One region of the Vibrio sp. YT-19(2023) genome, then DNA from elsewhere that is predicted to be linked to it. Evidence: predicted binding sites of a transcription regulator. Region 1 holds the regulator's gene; the other holds the start of a gene.
What was found. Region 1 encodes MetJ, which represses methionine synthesis genes. Its sites were predicted from a motif close to TTAGACNTNTANANGTCTAA; they were not measured.
Positions count from the first base shown of each region.

Region 2: metH (methionine synthase) is a predicted target of MetJ. The motif match lies at 1,717-1,736, and genes of this name have one in related genera.

Region 1 is NZ_JAWOQN010000063.1:775-7,923, forward strand. It holds gene metF (methylenetetrahydrofolate reductase) at 1-254, opposite strand, end outside; gene R7E78_RS23530 (bifunctional aspartate kinase/homoserine dehydrogenase II) at 517-2,925, opposite strand; gene R7E78_RS23535 (O-succinylhomoserine (thiol)-lyase) at 2,941-4,101, opposite strand; gene metJ (met regulon transcriptional regulator MetJ) at 4,327-4,647, shown strand; gene R7E78_RS23545 (malic enzyme-like NAD(P)-binding protein) at 4,761-6,038, opposite strand; gene bfr (bacterioferritin) at 6,245-6,721, opposite strand; gene R7E78_RS23555 ((2Fe-2S)-binding protein) at 6,815-7,003, opposite strand.
Region 2 is NZ_JAWOQN010000043.1:567-8,418, forward strand. It holds gene R7E78_RS21675 (cation:proton antiporter) at 262-1,593, opposite strand; gene metH (methionine synthase) at 1,785-5,465, shown strand; gene lysC (lysine-sensitive aspartokinase 3) at 5,552-6,904, opposite strand; lysine riboswitch at 7,006-7,184, opposite strand; gene R7E78_RS21690 (pyridoxal-phosphate-dependent aminotransferase family protein) at 7,405-7,852, shown strand, end outside.

The DNA.
Region 1 (7,149 bases):
GCAACCAATCCGGTTGTGGCTTTAATTTCTTTAATGATGGAGTGTGTTCTGTCACGCTCGCCGGAGTTCGCACCGTAAGTCACAGAAACAAATTTAGGTTGAAGCGTTTTAAGACGGTGCACTGAATTCCAAAGTGTTTCTTCCATCTTAGCGCTGCTTGGCGGAAAAAACTCAAACGATACATTGATGTTATCTGATAACTCAGCAATATTCTGGTTCAAGGCGTCGATATGGCCTGCGTGCGTATATCCCATCTTACTCTCCCTGCGGCACTCCGCCACGAAAACAAATCCTTAAAATCGACGTTTAGACGTCTATATGTCTACAGAATGTATTGAATACGATTTAATGTCAACCTTGTAATTATGAATTTTTCTCACGTTAATAATGAAGATAGTTCAAGTTTCTACTTGAGCATCATCTCACCATTTTGCACGGGTTATGACTTCAGTATGGCACTGATAGGGGAATAAAAAACCCTGGATTAATTCCAGGGTTTTTAGGTCAATCGCAACTTTAAAATAAACCAGCCAATCGGTTGAGGTCGGATTGAATAGCGCCGGCTGTCACTTCTCTGCCTGCGCCTGGTCCTCGAATGACCAGAGGGTTATCTTTGTACCACTTGCTCTCTATGGCAAAAATGTTATCGCATGGCAATAAGTTGGCGAGCGCGTGCTCACGAGATAACGCTTCGACTCCCACCGTTGCTTTACCATTTTTTTCTAAACGCGCCACATAGCGAAGCACTTGATCGTTTCTCTGTGCTTTTGTCAGACGCTCTTGAAGTATTTCACTCAACAACGCTCCATTATCGAAGAAATCATCTAAGCTCAGTTCTCTTAATTCTTCTGGCACCAAAGACTCAACTTTAACGCTGTCTGGTTCTATATCTAGGCCCGACTCTCGAGCCAAGATGACTAACTTACGCATTACATCGGAGCCATCTAAATCAGAACGAGGGTCAGGTTCGGTTAACCCTTGCTGCCAAGCAAGATCGACTAAATCATTAAATGGCACAGAACCATCAAACTGTTGGAACAGCCATGATAACGTCCCCGAGAAAATCCCCGATAGAGCGACGATTTCATCCCCACTTTCACGAAGATCTCGCACGGTATGGTTTATCGGTAACCCAGCACCAACCGTTGCGTTGTATAGCCAATGACGACCAATTTTAGCGAATGCATCTTGAACCTGATGGTAGTACTGACTATCTGCGGAACCGGCCACTTTGTTAGCGGAAATCAAATGAATGCCTTGCTGTGCGATTTCTACGTAGCGCTGAGCTAACTCTTTACTCGCGGTAACATCAAGCACGACGGCTTCATCATAGCTTTTAAGCGCTCCCAAACGTGCCAGCCAATCCCCATTGTTTGCTATGCTTTCATCATCAAATCGTTCAGCAACACTCGCCGCCTCAATACCTTGCTCATCGAACCAATAGGTTTGGCTATCCACAACCGCGACAAGATCAAAGCTCATACCATGACGTTTTTCGAGCTCACTTTTTTGCGTCGCAAATAAATTTAACCAACTAGAACCAATATTACCCTTGCCACATAAAGCCACTGCCACGCGTTTTTGCGCTTGGAACAACTGGCTATGAATCGTTTGAACCAACGCCTCGGTATCAGTACGGCGCAAAACAGCGACTAGGCTCAGCCCTGAGTCTGTTTCAGAGATAAATTCTACCGGAGAGTGCTTTAGCTTTTGATAAAAGCCAAAGCAATGATTGGCGTTTTTCGTAACGCCTGCACCTACCGCAGCTAAGAGCGAGTAACCTTCTTTTAGCTTAATTTCTGCCTCTACCGCAAGCTCTTGCAAGTGTTTCAATGCACCACCGGCGATTTCTGCGGTGTAAGCCAAGCGTAGCGTATGCTGATCGGATTGAGCTTCAAATGCCAATGGCTCTAATTGCGCGCGCTGCAACGCTTGTAATACATCACTCTGTGTTTTTTCGAAGTCGTGCCCATGCATGAAAGACAACTGCACCAATAAAACATCATCCAGTGAAGTAATAATTTTAGCGCCACGACCAGATGCCAATACACGCTCAATACGAGTAGAACCCGACTCTGGCAGATAGCTACACTTGAGATTAAGGTCCATGGTACTTTGCGCCACAGGCTGAAGCGTACGACTGTGTAGCACTGGGGCAGCTAAGCGAGCAAGTTCACTGGCTTCATCCAATCGAAGTAACGGTAATAAACAAGCATCAGACACCAAACGTGGATCGGCACTATAGACACCAGCAACATCACTCCAAATCGTGACAGTACTGACTTCAGCAAGCGCGCCTATGACCGTTGCAGAATAGTCAGAGCCGTTACGACCAAGTAGAATGGTTTCTCCTGCCTCGTTCTGAGCCATAAAGCCAGTAATTACCACACGTTTATGGTTATGCTGCGCGAGGATCTCTTTAATTAAAGGGTATGAACGAGCGCGATCAACCTCTGGTTGAGTTCCCGCTTCTGCACGTAAAAACGCTCGTGCATCTTGTGCAACCGCAGGGATAGAACGTTGAGATAATAACGCGGCCAATAGGCGAGCAGACCATACTTCTCCGTGCCCCAGTACCGCGGCTTTTTGCGCATTAGTGAGTGGTGCAGTCAGCTCCGAGAGAGTACTGAACTCATCATGTAATAAAGCTAACAGCTCTTCTTTTGCTTCACTCTCCAACAAGCTTTCTATTAGCTCAGTTTGAAACTGTCTTAAGCTTTGAAGCGCTTCATGCGCAATTCGGCCATCTTTATTTAACCCTTCCAAAAACTCAATCAAGCGGTTAGTGGTTTTTCCTGCAGCAGAGACGACCACCAGATCATTTTCTGTCGAATACTCCTTGAGAATACCCACAACGCGTAAGTAGCATTCTGGGTTTGCTAAGCTACTGCCACCAAACTTATGCAGCTGACGTTGTACAGTCATTGTTATCGTCTCCTATTACTGGGTAGCTTTAGCGAACGCTTGTTCTAAATCTGTGATGAGGTCTTGTGCATCTTCCAAACCGACAGACAAACGCAATAGTTGATGAGAGACCCCAGCCTCCGCCAACGCCTCCTCACCCATTGCACGGTGCGTCATGGATGCTGGGTGGCAAATCAAACTTTCTACACCACCTAATGACTCTGCTAATGAAAACAGTTGGAGCTCTTTCACAAACACCTTTAACTGTTCAAACGAACCAGCAAACTCAAAACTCAACATAGAGCCAAAGCCCGTTTGCTGCTTTTTAGCGATGTCATGACCTGGATGTTCCAGCAGGCTTGGATGATAGATAGTTTTAACTAACGCTTGTTTCTGTAGGTAAGCCAGTACCTGCTGTGAGCTCTCCTCATGTACTCGCATACGAGCACCAAGCGTACGAATACCTCGCAGCGTCATATAACTATCGAAAGGTGTGCCCGTTGCACCAATACAATTGCCCCACCATGCAAGCTCTTCTGCATGCGCCTCTGTGTTGGTGATGATTACTCCACCAATTACGTCCGAATGACCGTTGATGTACTTTGTTGTGGAGTGGATAACAAAATCCGCACCTAGCTCTAAAGGTTTTTGGTACACGGGTGTCAAAAAGGTATTGTCCACCGCAACTAACGCGCCGATTTGTTTCGCTTTTTCACAAGTAGCTGCAATATCCACTACGCGAACCAGAGGATTTGACGGAGTTTCTAGCAAAATGAGTTTTGGTTTTTGTGCCAATGCAGCATCTAAAGCCTGTTCGTCTGATTGATCGACAAACTGAACCTTAAAATCGCCTTTGCTAGCTCGGGTATTAAAAAGACGATAGGTGCCGCCATAACAATCGTGAGGAGCAATAATGAGATCATCTGGGCCGAGAAAAGCGGAAACCCATAAATTTAATGCCGACGTACCGCAGTTAGTAACAACCGCTCCTTTTCCAGACTCAAGTTCAGATAGCGCACTTTCCAACAGTCCGCGGTTTGGATTACCAGATCGTGTGTAATCATACTTGGGCACTTCACCAAAAGCAGGAAAACCATAGTTAGTGGAAAGATAAATAGGTGGAACGACAGCATGATATTGGCTGTCTGATTCAATACCAGTGCGTACTGCAATGGTCGCAGGTTTGCGAGTGCTCATGGGTGTATCCTTTCACGGGTAATGACTTCTAAATAGGAATGCGCTATATCTAATGAGTAACATAAAGTGATCAACACGCTTCCTTTGCTGTTATGTTCACTTTACTCGTCAAAAAATGAGACGTCAACACTTCTAGACGTCTATATGTCTTTGCTTATGGCGGTAAATGCAGCTAAAATCAGCACCTAAATTATTTTTAACCGATTACATAAATGAAGGTGTGCAATGGCTGACTGGAATGGCGAATACATTAGCCCATATGCAGAGCACGGCAAAAAAAGCGAACAAGTAAAAAAAATTACCGTCTCTATCCCGCTAAAAGTTTTAAAGGTGCTAACTGATGAGCGTACTCGCCGTCAGATCAATAACTTACGCCATGCAACCAATAGCGAATTGCTATGCGAGGCATTTTTGCACGCGTACACAGGTCAGCCACTTCCGACAGATGAAGACCTTCGTAAAGACCGTCCTGATGATATTCCAACAGAAGTAAAAGCGCTGATGACGGAAATGGGCATCGAATTTGAGTCATTCGACGAAGAATAAAAAAAGCCTGATAAGAGGTTTCAGGTAATGACTCTTGCCTCGAGCCAAATGAATGACATAAAAAATGGGACGCAATAGCGTCCCATTTTTGTGTATCACATCTGAAAGATATATTACTCTGCCATGTAGTTTTCAGGCATCTCGATACGAGCTACACCTGAATTAACCGCCGCCTGAGCAACCGCTTTTGCAACACGTGGTAGCAAACGTGAATCCATTGGTTTTGGAATAATATAGTCCGCACCAAACTCTAGCTTATCAACACCTGCAGCCTTCAATACGGCTTCAGGTACAGGCTCTTTTGCTAGCTCACGAATCGCCTCAACGGCTGCAAGTTTCATTTCATCATTGATTTCACTTGCACGCACATCAAGAGCACCGCGGAAAATGAATGGGAAACACAATACGTTGTTAACTTGGTTAGGATAATCACTACGGCCAGTACCCATGATCAAGTCATCACGAACTGCGTGAGCAAGTTCCGGCTTGATTTCAGGATCCGGGTTAGAACATGCGAATACGATTGGCTTATCTGCCATCAACTTCAACGCTTCCGCTGGCAATAGGTTTGGACCAGATACACCTAGGAACAGATCTGCACCTTCAATCACGTCTTCTAGTGTGCGCTTATCTGTATTGTTCGCAAATAGCTGCTTATATTCATTAAGATCATCACGACGAGTGTGAATCACACCTTTGCGATCTAGCATGTAGATTTTTTCGCGCATTGCGCCGCATTTGATCAGAAGCTCCATACAAGCTACAGCGGCAGCGCCAGCGCCAAGACAAACAATTGTTGAATCTTCAAGTTTCTTACCTTGAAGTTCGATTGCATTCAGCATACCCGCTGCCGTTACAATAGCAGTACCATGTTGATCATCGTGGAATACTGGTACATCACAACGTTCAATCAGACGCTTTTCAATCTCAAAACAGTCTGGTGCTTTAATATCTTCAAGGTTGATACCGCCAAAAGTGTCTGCAATGCTCGCAACAGTATCAACAAATTCATCGATCGTGCGGTGCTTAACTTCAATATCAATAGAGTCAAGACCTGCGAAACGCTTAAACAGTAACGCTTTACCTTCCATCACTGGCTTAGATGCAAGTGGACCTAGGTTACCTAGACCTAGAATAGCGGTACCGTTAGAAATAACAGCAACCATGTTCCCTTTTGCAGTGTACTTGTACACGTTATCCGGGTTTTGTGCGATTTCACGCACTGGCTCTGCAACACCAGGGCTGTAAGCAAGGGCAAGATCACCCGCCGTTTCCGCAGGCTTTGTCAGTTCGACAGCAATCTTTCCTGGAGTTGGATAAGCATGGTAATCCAATGCTTTTTGGCGATGTTCTTCTTCTGGAGTGGCTGCTTGGTGGTTGTCTTCAGACATGGACGTTTCTCTTTTTTATTTTTAGGTAAGGGGGCATAAATTCTATCGGATAGAAATCAAACTTCATAGGCAAGATTGCGAGCAATATCCTTAAAAAGCCGATAATAAAAGAGATTAGACCAGATAACGGGGTTAAGCACCTGATTTTCGAGTCAGGTGCTCTTTCTTCTTACTATTATTGGAGTATGCAAACTCAGAAAGTATCGTTACTCTTCGTCCACGTATTGCGCTTGGAGATAATTCTCAATACCAGACATTTCAATCAAGCCAAGTTGCGTCTCTAGCCAATCAACATGTTCTTCTTCATCTTCAAGAATATCTTGGAAGAGATCTCTAGACACATAATCTCGAATGTCTTCAGCGTAGGCAATCGCATCTTTTAAATCTGGAATAGCCGCCATTTCAAGCTTTAAATCACACTCGAGCATTTCCTTGGTATCTTCACCAATCATCAACTTACCTAAATCTTGTAGGTTCGGTAGGCCTTCAAGGAACAAAATACGCTCAATTAGATGATCGGCATGCTTCATCTCATCGATAGATTCGTGATATTCCTTGTCTGCTAGGTGCTTTAAGCCCCAGTCTTTATACATTCGGGCGTGAAGAAAATACTGATTAATAGCGACGAGCTCGTTACCGAGCACTTTATTGAGATGTTGAATGATGATTGGATCGCCTTTCATGACAAAACCCTCCTCTTTGGCTTCATTTAAATGTAGAAGCAAATGAGAAGGTGTCAAAATGTAAGGCAAATAATTACTGCATACTTACAGCAATTAGCTGGCTTGTTTAAATTCCGTGTAACTAGTTTCCGCTAAAATTTCCTTGGCCTGTCTGATGCACTTACCACATTGGCTGCCCAATGCCGTGCACTTTTTGATTCCTTTAATATCTGTTACGCCTTCATCTATCGCCAACTTCCTAATTTTTTTGTCGGAGACACCATGGCAAAGACAAACGTACATACTCAAAAAACCTATAAAACTAATCTGTGACAAACAATATAAACAAGAATAGTTCTTGTTACCAGTCGCATTATGGTGTCCGCTCAGAATATTTGGTTATAACGATTTTACCGCTGCAGGAAAAGATCAAAGGGTTAAGAGGGGTG
Region 2 (7,852 bases), on a different contig from region 1:
GCCAAGAGAAGAGAAGAGAAGAGAAGAGAAGAGAAGAGAAGAGAAGAGAAGAGAAGTGATAAATGGGTAAATTAAAAGGCTCGTCTATGAATACTATCTATCGGCAATAGTTAGTATCTATGAAAATGCAGCGTAGCGATTCTTAGTATATTTGAAGGTATATCAAAGAATAAGGAGCACTCGTCCTTGAAGGGGAGTCTGAAAATTAGTTATGAAAAAAGCAGCTAGGTAGCTGCTTTTTATTTATTAAGTTACGTGTCTTTAAGAGTCCACTGGCTCCGTATGTTCCGGAGTGGTTATTGCTTGGTTGTTCTCTTCCATCTTCTTCTCTTCTGCTTTTGCTTTTTCAATCATTGGGGTGATTGTTGAGCCTTGAATGAGGATAGAGAAAACAACGACGGAGTAGGTCATTACAAGAATAATCTCTTTTACATCGATTAACTTATCTTGAATCACCCAAATACCAGATGGAATGGAAAGTGCCATTGCCAATGCAAGGCCCCCGCGTAAGCCGCCCCACGTCAAAATACGTACTGACCACGGGTTATATTTTCTGTAACGCTTAAAGCCAATGTACGAGAGAAATACGCTTAAATAGCGAGCTGCTAGTACAAGAGGGACTGAAATAGCCATCATAATCCAGTCTTCTTTGTGGAATTCAAATAGCAGCATCGACATGCCGATCAGTAGGAATAACACGCCATTCAAGAACTCATCAACAAGCTCCCAAAAATGGTCAAGGTGATCTTCACTCTCTTTTGAAAAGCCAATAAAGCGTGTCCAGTTGCCAATCATAATACCGGATACAACCATCGCGAGTGGGCCTGATACATGGATGTATTCAGCAAATGCGTAACCTGCTGTTGGGACACCAATGGTAAGTAACAATTCCATTGAGTGATCATCGGTGGCACTGATCAAGTAGTGGAATAGCAAACCGAGGACGAAACCATATGTGATACCACCGATAGCTTCTTGGATGAAGAGCAAGGTGACACTACCTACAGTTGGTGCCTCAGTGCCAAATGCAATCGTAAATAGAGTGACGAAGATAACCAAACCGAAGCCATCATTGAAGAGCGATTCTCCTTCAATCTGAGTGGAGATACGTTTAGGAGCATCTAGTTTTTTCACAATAGCCAATACAGCGATTGGGTCAGTTGGCGATATTAGAGCACCAAATAGTAAGCAGTAGACCAAATCAAATTGGATGCCAATTAACTGACAAAACCCATACAGTGCAAATCCAATAAAGAACGTGGAAAACAGTGTGGCTCCAAGGGCTAAAACAGTGATCTCCCACTTTTGATCTTTAAGGTTCGGGAGTTTGATGCCTAGTCCACCAGCAAATAGTAAGAAGCCAAGAATGCCTTTGAGCAAGAAATCTTCGAAGTTAATCCTTGTGACCGTCTCCGTCGCAATTTCGGTGAGATGGAACCAGTTGTTTTGACCCGCAATTAAGATTAGAAGTGAAAGCACCATTGAACCTGCGGTAATCGCAATGGTGGTTTGCATCTTTCCTATCTTGCTGTTTACAAAAGCAATTAGCATCGCAGCTGCGGATAGAAAACATAAAGTATGATAGACCGACATAGAGCTCTCTATTTGTAACATTTTATGAATGGAATTCTCGGCTGATGCTGCTTAAATAGCAAACATTTTTTCGTGATTATTTTGTAAGTTAAGAAGGAGATAAAATAATCATTAATTCCACGTTTAGACGTCTAGACTCCTGAAGTTTGTGTGATAGGATGGAAAGATAACTAAAGGAATGAGGCTGTACTGTGGGAAGTAACGTAAGACAACAGATTGAAGCTCAATTGAAGCAACGTATTCTTTTGATTGATGGTGGTATGGGAACCATGATTCAAGGGTACAAACTTGAAGAGCAAGACTATCGAGGAACGCGCTTTGCGGATTGGCATTGTGATCTAAAAGGTAACAACGACCTGTTGGTTCTAAGTCAGCCTCAACTTATCAAGGAAATTCACGCTGCATATTTAGAAGCGGGTGCAGATATTCTTGAGACCAACACTTTTAACGCAACAACCATTGCGATGGCTGACTACGAGATGGAAAGCCTAAGTGAAGAAATTAACTTTGCAGCTGCCAAGCTTGCACGTGAAGTTGCAGACGAATGGACCGCAAAAACACCCGATAAACCACGTTATGTCGCAGGGGTTTTAGGGCCAACAAACCGAACTTGTTCTATTTCTCCTGATGTAAATGACCCCGGATATCGAAATGTTTCTTTCGACGAGTTAGTTGAGGCTTACTCTGAATCGACTCGAGCGCTTATTAAAGGTGGTTCAGACCTTATTCTTATCGAGACCATCTTCGATACGCTTAACGCTAAGGCTTGTTCATTTGCTGTTGAAAGTGTGTTTGAAGAGATGGGTATTGAGTTACCTGTGATGATCTCGGGGACTATTACTGATGCTTCCGGTCGGACATTATCCGGTCAAACCACAGAAGCGTTTTACAACTCATTACGTCATGTTAAACCGATTTCGTTTGGTTTGAACTGTGCACTTGGTCCAGATGAGCTGCGTCCTTATGTTGAAGAGCTCTCTCGTATATCAGAATCTTTTGTTTCCGCTCACCCAAATGCTGGGCTTCCGAATGCATTCGGCGAATACGATTTGTCGCCAGAAGATATGGCTAAGCATGTTAAAGAGTGGGCTCAAAGTGGCTTTTTAAACTTGATTGGTGGGTGTTGTGGTACAACTCCTGAGCACATTCGCCAAATGGCACTCGCGGTTGAAAATATCGCCCCTCGTCAATTACCTGAACTTCCCGTTGCTTGTCGCTTGTCTGGCTTAGAGCCACTCGCGATTGATAAAGACTCTTTATTTATCAATGTCGGTGAGCGTACGAATGTAACCGGTTCTGCGCGTTTTAAGCGCTTGATTAAAGAAGAGCTGTACGATGAAGCGCTCGATGTGGCTCGTCAACAAGTTGAAAATGGCGCTCAAATTATCGATATCAACATGGATGAAGGCATGTTGGATGCACAAGCTTGTATGGTTCGCTTTTTAAACCTTTGTGCGTCAGAACCTGAAATCTCAAAAGTACCAATCATGGTTGACTCTTCCAAGTGGGAGGTTATTGAAGCCGGTCTTAAGTGCATCCAAGGCAAAGGCATTGTTAACTCGATCTCTCTCAAAGAAGGCAAAGAGAAATTCGTTGAACAAGCTAAGTTGATCCGCCGTTACGGTGCGGCTGTGATTGTGATGGCGTTTGATGAGATTGGGCAAGCAGATACACGTGAGCGCAAAGTAGAAATTTGTACCAACGCTTACCGAATTCTTGTTGATGAAGTGGGCTTTCCACCAGAAGACATCATTTTTGACCCAAACATTTTTGCCATTGCTACGGGGATCGAGGAGCATAATAACTATGCGGTGGATTTCATTGAAGCCGTTGGCGATATCAAACGTGATTTACCACATGCGATGATCTCGGGTGGTGTTTCTAACGTCTCATTCTCTTTCCGTGGCAATAACTATGTACGTGAAGCGATTCACGCGGTGTTCCTCTACCACTGTTTTAAAAATGGTATGGATATGGGGATTGTGAATGCGGGTCAGTTAGAAATCTACGATAACGTGCCTGAAAAATTGCGTGAGGCTGTGGAAGATGTCGTTCTTAACCGTCGTGATGACGCCACTGAGAGATTGTTAGATATCGCGGCGGAATATGCAGGCAAAGGGGTAGGTAAAGAGGAGGATGCCTCTGCACTTGAGTGGAGAACTTGGCCTGTTGAAAAGCGCTTAGAGCACGCGTTAGTGAAAGGAATAACTGAGTTCATCGTTGATGATACCGAAGAGGCTCGTGTCAACGCTTCAAAGCCATTAGAGGTGATTGAAGGCCCACTAATGGATGGGATGAACGTCGTCGGAGACTTGTTTGGTGAAGGTAAAATGTTCCTTCCTCAGGTCGTAAAATCTGCACGAGTGATGAAGCAAGCAGTCGCGCATCTGGAGCCCTACATCAATGCAGAAAAGCAGGTGGGACAAACAAACGGTAAGATTTTGCTAGCGACGGTCAAAGGTGATGTACATGATATCGGGAAAAATATCGTTGGCGTTGTATTGCAGTGCAATAACTACGAAATTATCGATCTTGGTGTCATGGTTCCTTGCGAAAAGATCTTAAAAGTAGCGCAAGAAGAAAACGTCGATATTATTGGTTTATCAGGGTTGATCACGCCTTCATTAGACGAAATGGTGCATGTTGCAAAAGAGATGGAGCGTCTCGACTTTAACTTACCTCTTCTCATCGGTGGCGCAACAACGTCAAAAGCCCATACAGCAGTTAAGATTGAGCAAAATTACAAGCATCCAGTGGTTTACGTGAACAACGCCTCACGTGCAGTGGGCGTATGTACTTCTCTTCTGTCAGATGAACGTCGCCCTGAATTTGTTGAAAAACTTCAAGCTGATTACGAACGAGTACGTGATCAACATAATCGAAAGAAACCGAGAACCAAACCAGTGACATTAGAAGCGGCTCGAGCGAATAAAGTTGCGATCGATTGGGAAGCTTATACTCCTCCAGTGCCTGTTAAGCCTGGCATTCATATCTTCGATGATTTTGATGTGGCTATATTACGTCAATACATCGATTGGACACCATTCTTTATGACTTGGTCACTTGTGGGTAAGTATCCAACAATTTTCCAACATGAAGAAGTTGGTGAAGAAGCAAAACGTTTATTCGAAGATGCCAACGAGTTACTTGATCGAGTTGAGCGAGAAGGCCTGTTAAAAGCGCGTGGAATGTGTGGCTTATTCCCTGCTGCGAGCGTGGGGGACGACATTGAAGTTTATGCTGATGAAACTCGTACCGACGTTGTGAAAGTATTACGTAACTTGCGACAACAGACCGAGAAACCAAAAGGATTCAACTATTGTTTATCCGACTACATCGCACCTAAAGAGTCGGGTAAACATGATTGGATAGGGGCATTTGCTGTCACTGGTGGTATTGGTGAACGAGAGCTTGCTGATGAATACAAAGCACAGGGAGATGATTACAACGCAATTATGATTCAAGCGGTGGCGGATCGCCTAGCCGAAGCGTTTGCTGAGTATTTGCATGAGCGTGTCCGTAAAGAAATTTGGGGTTATGCTGCGGATGAAGATTTATCTAACGATGATCTCATTCGTGAAAAATACCAAGGTATTCGCCCTGCACCAGGTTATCCAGCGTGCCCTGAGCATACTGAAAAAGGACCGCTTTGGGAGCTACTTAATGTGGAAGAGAATATTGGCATGACTCTAACCTCCAGCTATGCAATGTATCCGGGCGCGTCAGTCTCTGGTTGGTATTTCTCTCATCCTGACTCACGTTACTTTGCGATCGCACAGATCCAAGAAGATCAGCTAGAGAGTTACGCCGATCGTAAGGGGTGGGATAGGATCGAGGCTGAAAAATGGTTAGGGCCAAACATTAACGGTTAAATTGATGTTTACCTCGTCCAAATGTAACAACTAATGAAACGACAAAGGGCTGCAGATACGCAGCCCTTTGTTTTATTGAGTTGAACTTACTTCTCAAACAACTCAGTGTGGAGTTTTTGTATGGCTTGTTTCGATACTGATTCATGGAGCAAGAAGCATAAGTTGTGAGGGCTAGCGCCATAACAAATCATGCGTAGGTTAAAATCTTCTAGCGTGCCAAAAACCTGTTTCGCGTAGCCTTTACTCTCACTCATGTTGTTACCAATGAGAGCAACGAGGCATAGGTCACGTTCAACTTCTACCTTACATAACTCTTCTAACTCTTCTCGTACAGCTTGCGGCAGCTGCGGCGCGCCGCCGGATGTATCGGTTTGATCAAGTGTTAACGATACACTGATTTCAGATGTTGTGATCAAATCGACAGATATCTTATGCTTTGCAAGGATCTCAAAGACCTTTGCTAAGAAGCCGTATGCGTGGAACATATTGGCGCTGCGTAGCGTTACCATGGTTTGGTTACAACGCAAAGCTAGCGCACGGAATAACGGTGAGCTTTCGACTTGGTGGCGAATCCAAGTTCCCCCTTTTTCAGGCTCTTTCGATGACCCCACAAATACCGGAATGTCGTGGCGCAATGCAGGTACTAGCGTAGAAGGGTGAAGGATTTTAGCGCCAAAGTTAGCCATTTCTGAAGCTTCACTAAAGCTGATCTCGGGAATTGGTGAGGCTTTTGGTGCAATTCGCGGGTCTGTTGTGTAGATACCCGGAACATCAGTCCAGATTTCTAGCCCTGCCGCTTTAACGCTCTCAGCAATTAAGGCGGCGCTGTAATCGCTGCCCCCTCGACCTAATGTTGTTGTATTACCGGCTTCGTCAGATCCTATGAAGCCTTGAGTAACAACAACGGATTGTTGGCAAAGTGGTACGAGTTTATCTTGCGCAAGCGTCGAAATTGCTTCAATGTTTGGCTCCGCGCGACCAAAGTTGTCATCAGTACGCAGCACATCGCGGATATCAAAGCGCACTGCTTGAATGCCTCGCTCACACATTAACTGAGTTAGAATGTGCGTCGACATGAGTTCACCACATGCGACTAAATGATCGGTTAACTTCGCACTAGCTTGGATAGATGCAGCCTCGGCCAGGCTGGTTACGGTATCTAATATGCCATACACCTCGGCAGCAGTTTTCGTGCTGTCTTCGAGCTGAGTTAAAATGGCGTCATGAATGTTGGCCAGATTTTGCAGCAGCTCAGTACGGTGCGTTTGATCCTGAACGCCGTTGGCGAGTTCTACCAATAGGTTGGTGACGCCAGAGCAAGCGCTGCTCACGACCAGGCGAGTATTTGGATTGTTTTCGATAATGGTGGCGCAACGACTCATTGCCTCAAAGTTGGCAACACTGGTTCCACCGAATTTAGCTACGTTAAATGCGCTCACTGCGTTCTCCCACGACTTCCTAAAAAATTGTACATCCAATGTTTAGTGAGAAAAGGAACAGAGCAAAAAGAGAGGTATTTAGAATGCTATTTGAAAAATTTACCCTCAGAAGCCCTTCATCAGACTGCGCTGATGACAGTTGATGGGATTCAGCCCAATTCAACCGACAAGTCAAATCCTGCAACTTTGACTTACCTCGGCACTACTCCCCCTCAATGATTGGTGTTGGAATTGCGGTTCCACAAATCATCTACCTGGGTAGCGCTCCTCTTCTACATAAAGCTCAAACATTGAACGGTTTTGAGGCCTTAATGTCAATCAATATTTCAACCTTTATGGTGTTTTTTATTAACGATTTTGTGACACTGGTTTGACCTCCATACTTACGGCTAATTGCTGATAGAGGAAAAATCTATTAGGGTGAAGAACCCTACACCTGAGCCATGTTATTGAATAGAACTTTTAGAATGCTCAGGATAAAAGATAATCAAGGAGCTGACATGTCGATCCAAAGCTTTATTCCGCCTCACCGTATTTTAATGGGACCTGGTCCTTCTGATATTTATCCTCAAGTGTTACAAGCACTAAGCCGTCCTACGGTAGGTCACCTTGATCCTCTGTTTATCGGTATGATGGATGAGCTCAAGCAGCTATTGAAGTATGCCTTTCAAACTGACAATGAGTTCACTATTGCGGTTTCAGCGCCTGGTAGCGCAGGGATGGAAACCTGCTTTGTAAACTTGATCGAGAAAGGCGACAAAGTGATCGTCTGCCGTAACGGTGTATTTGGTGAACGCATGCGCGAAAATGTCGTCCGTGCTGGTGGCGAAGTTGTTATCGTCGATGATGAATGGGGGACGCCTGTTTCCATTGATAAAGTCGAGCAAGCACTCGAACAGCACCCAGATACAAAAATTCTTGCTTTTGTGCATGCGGAAACCTCAACTG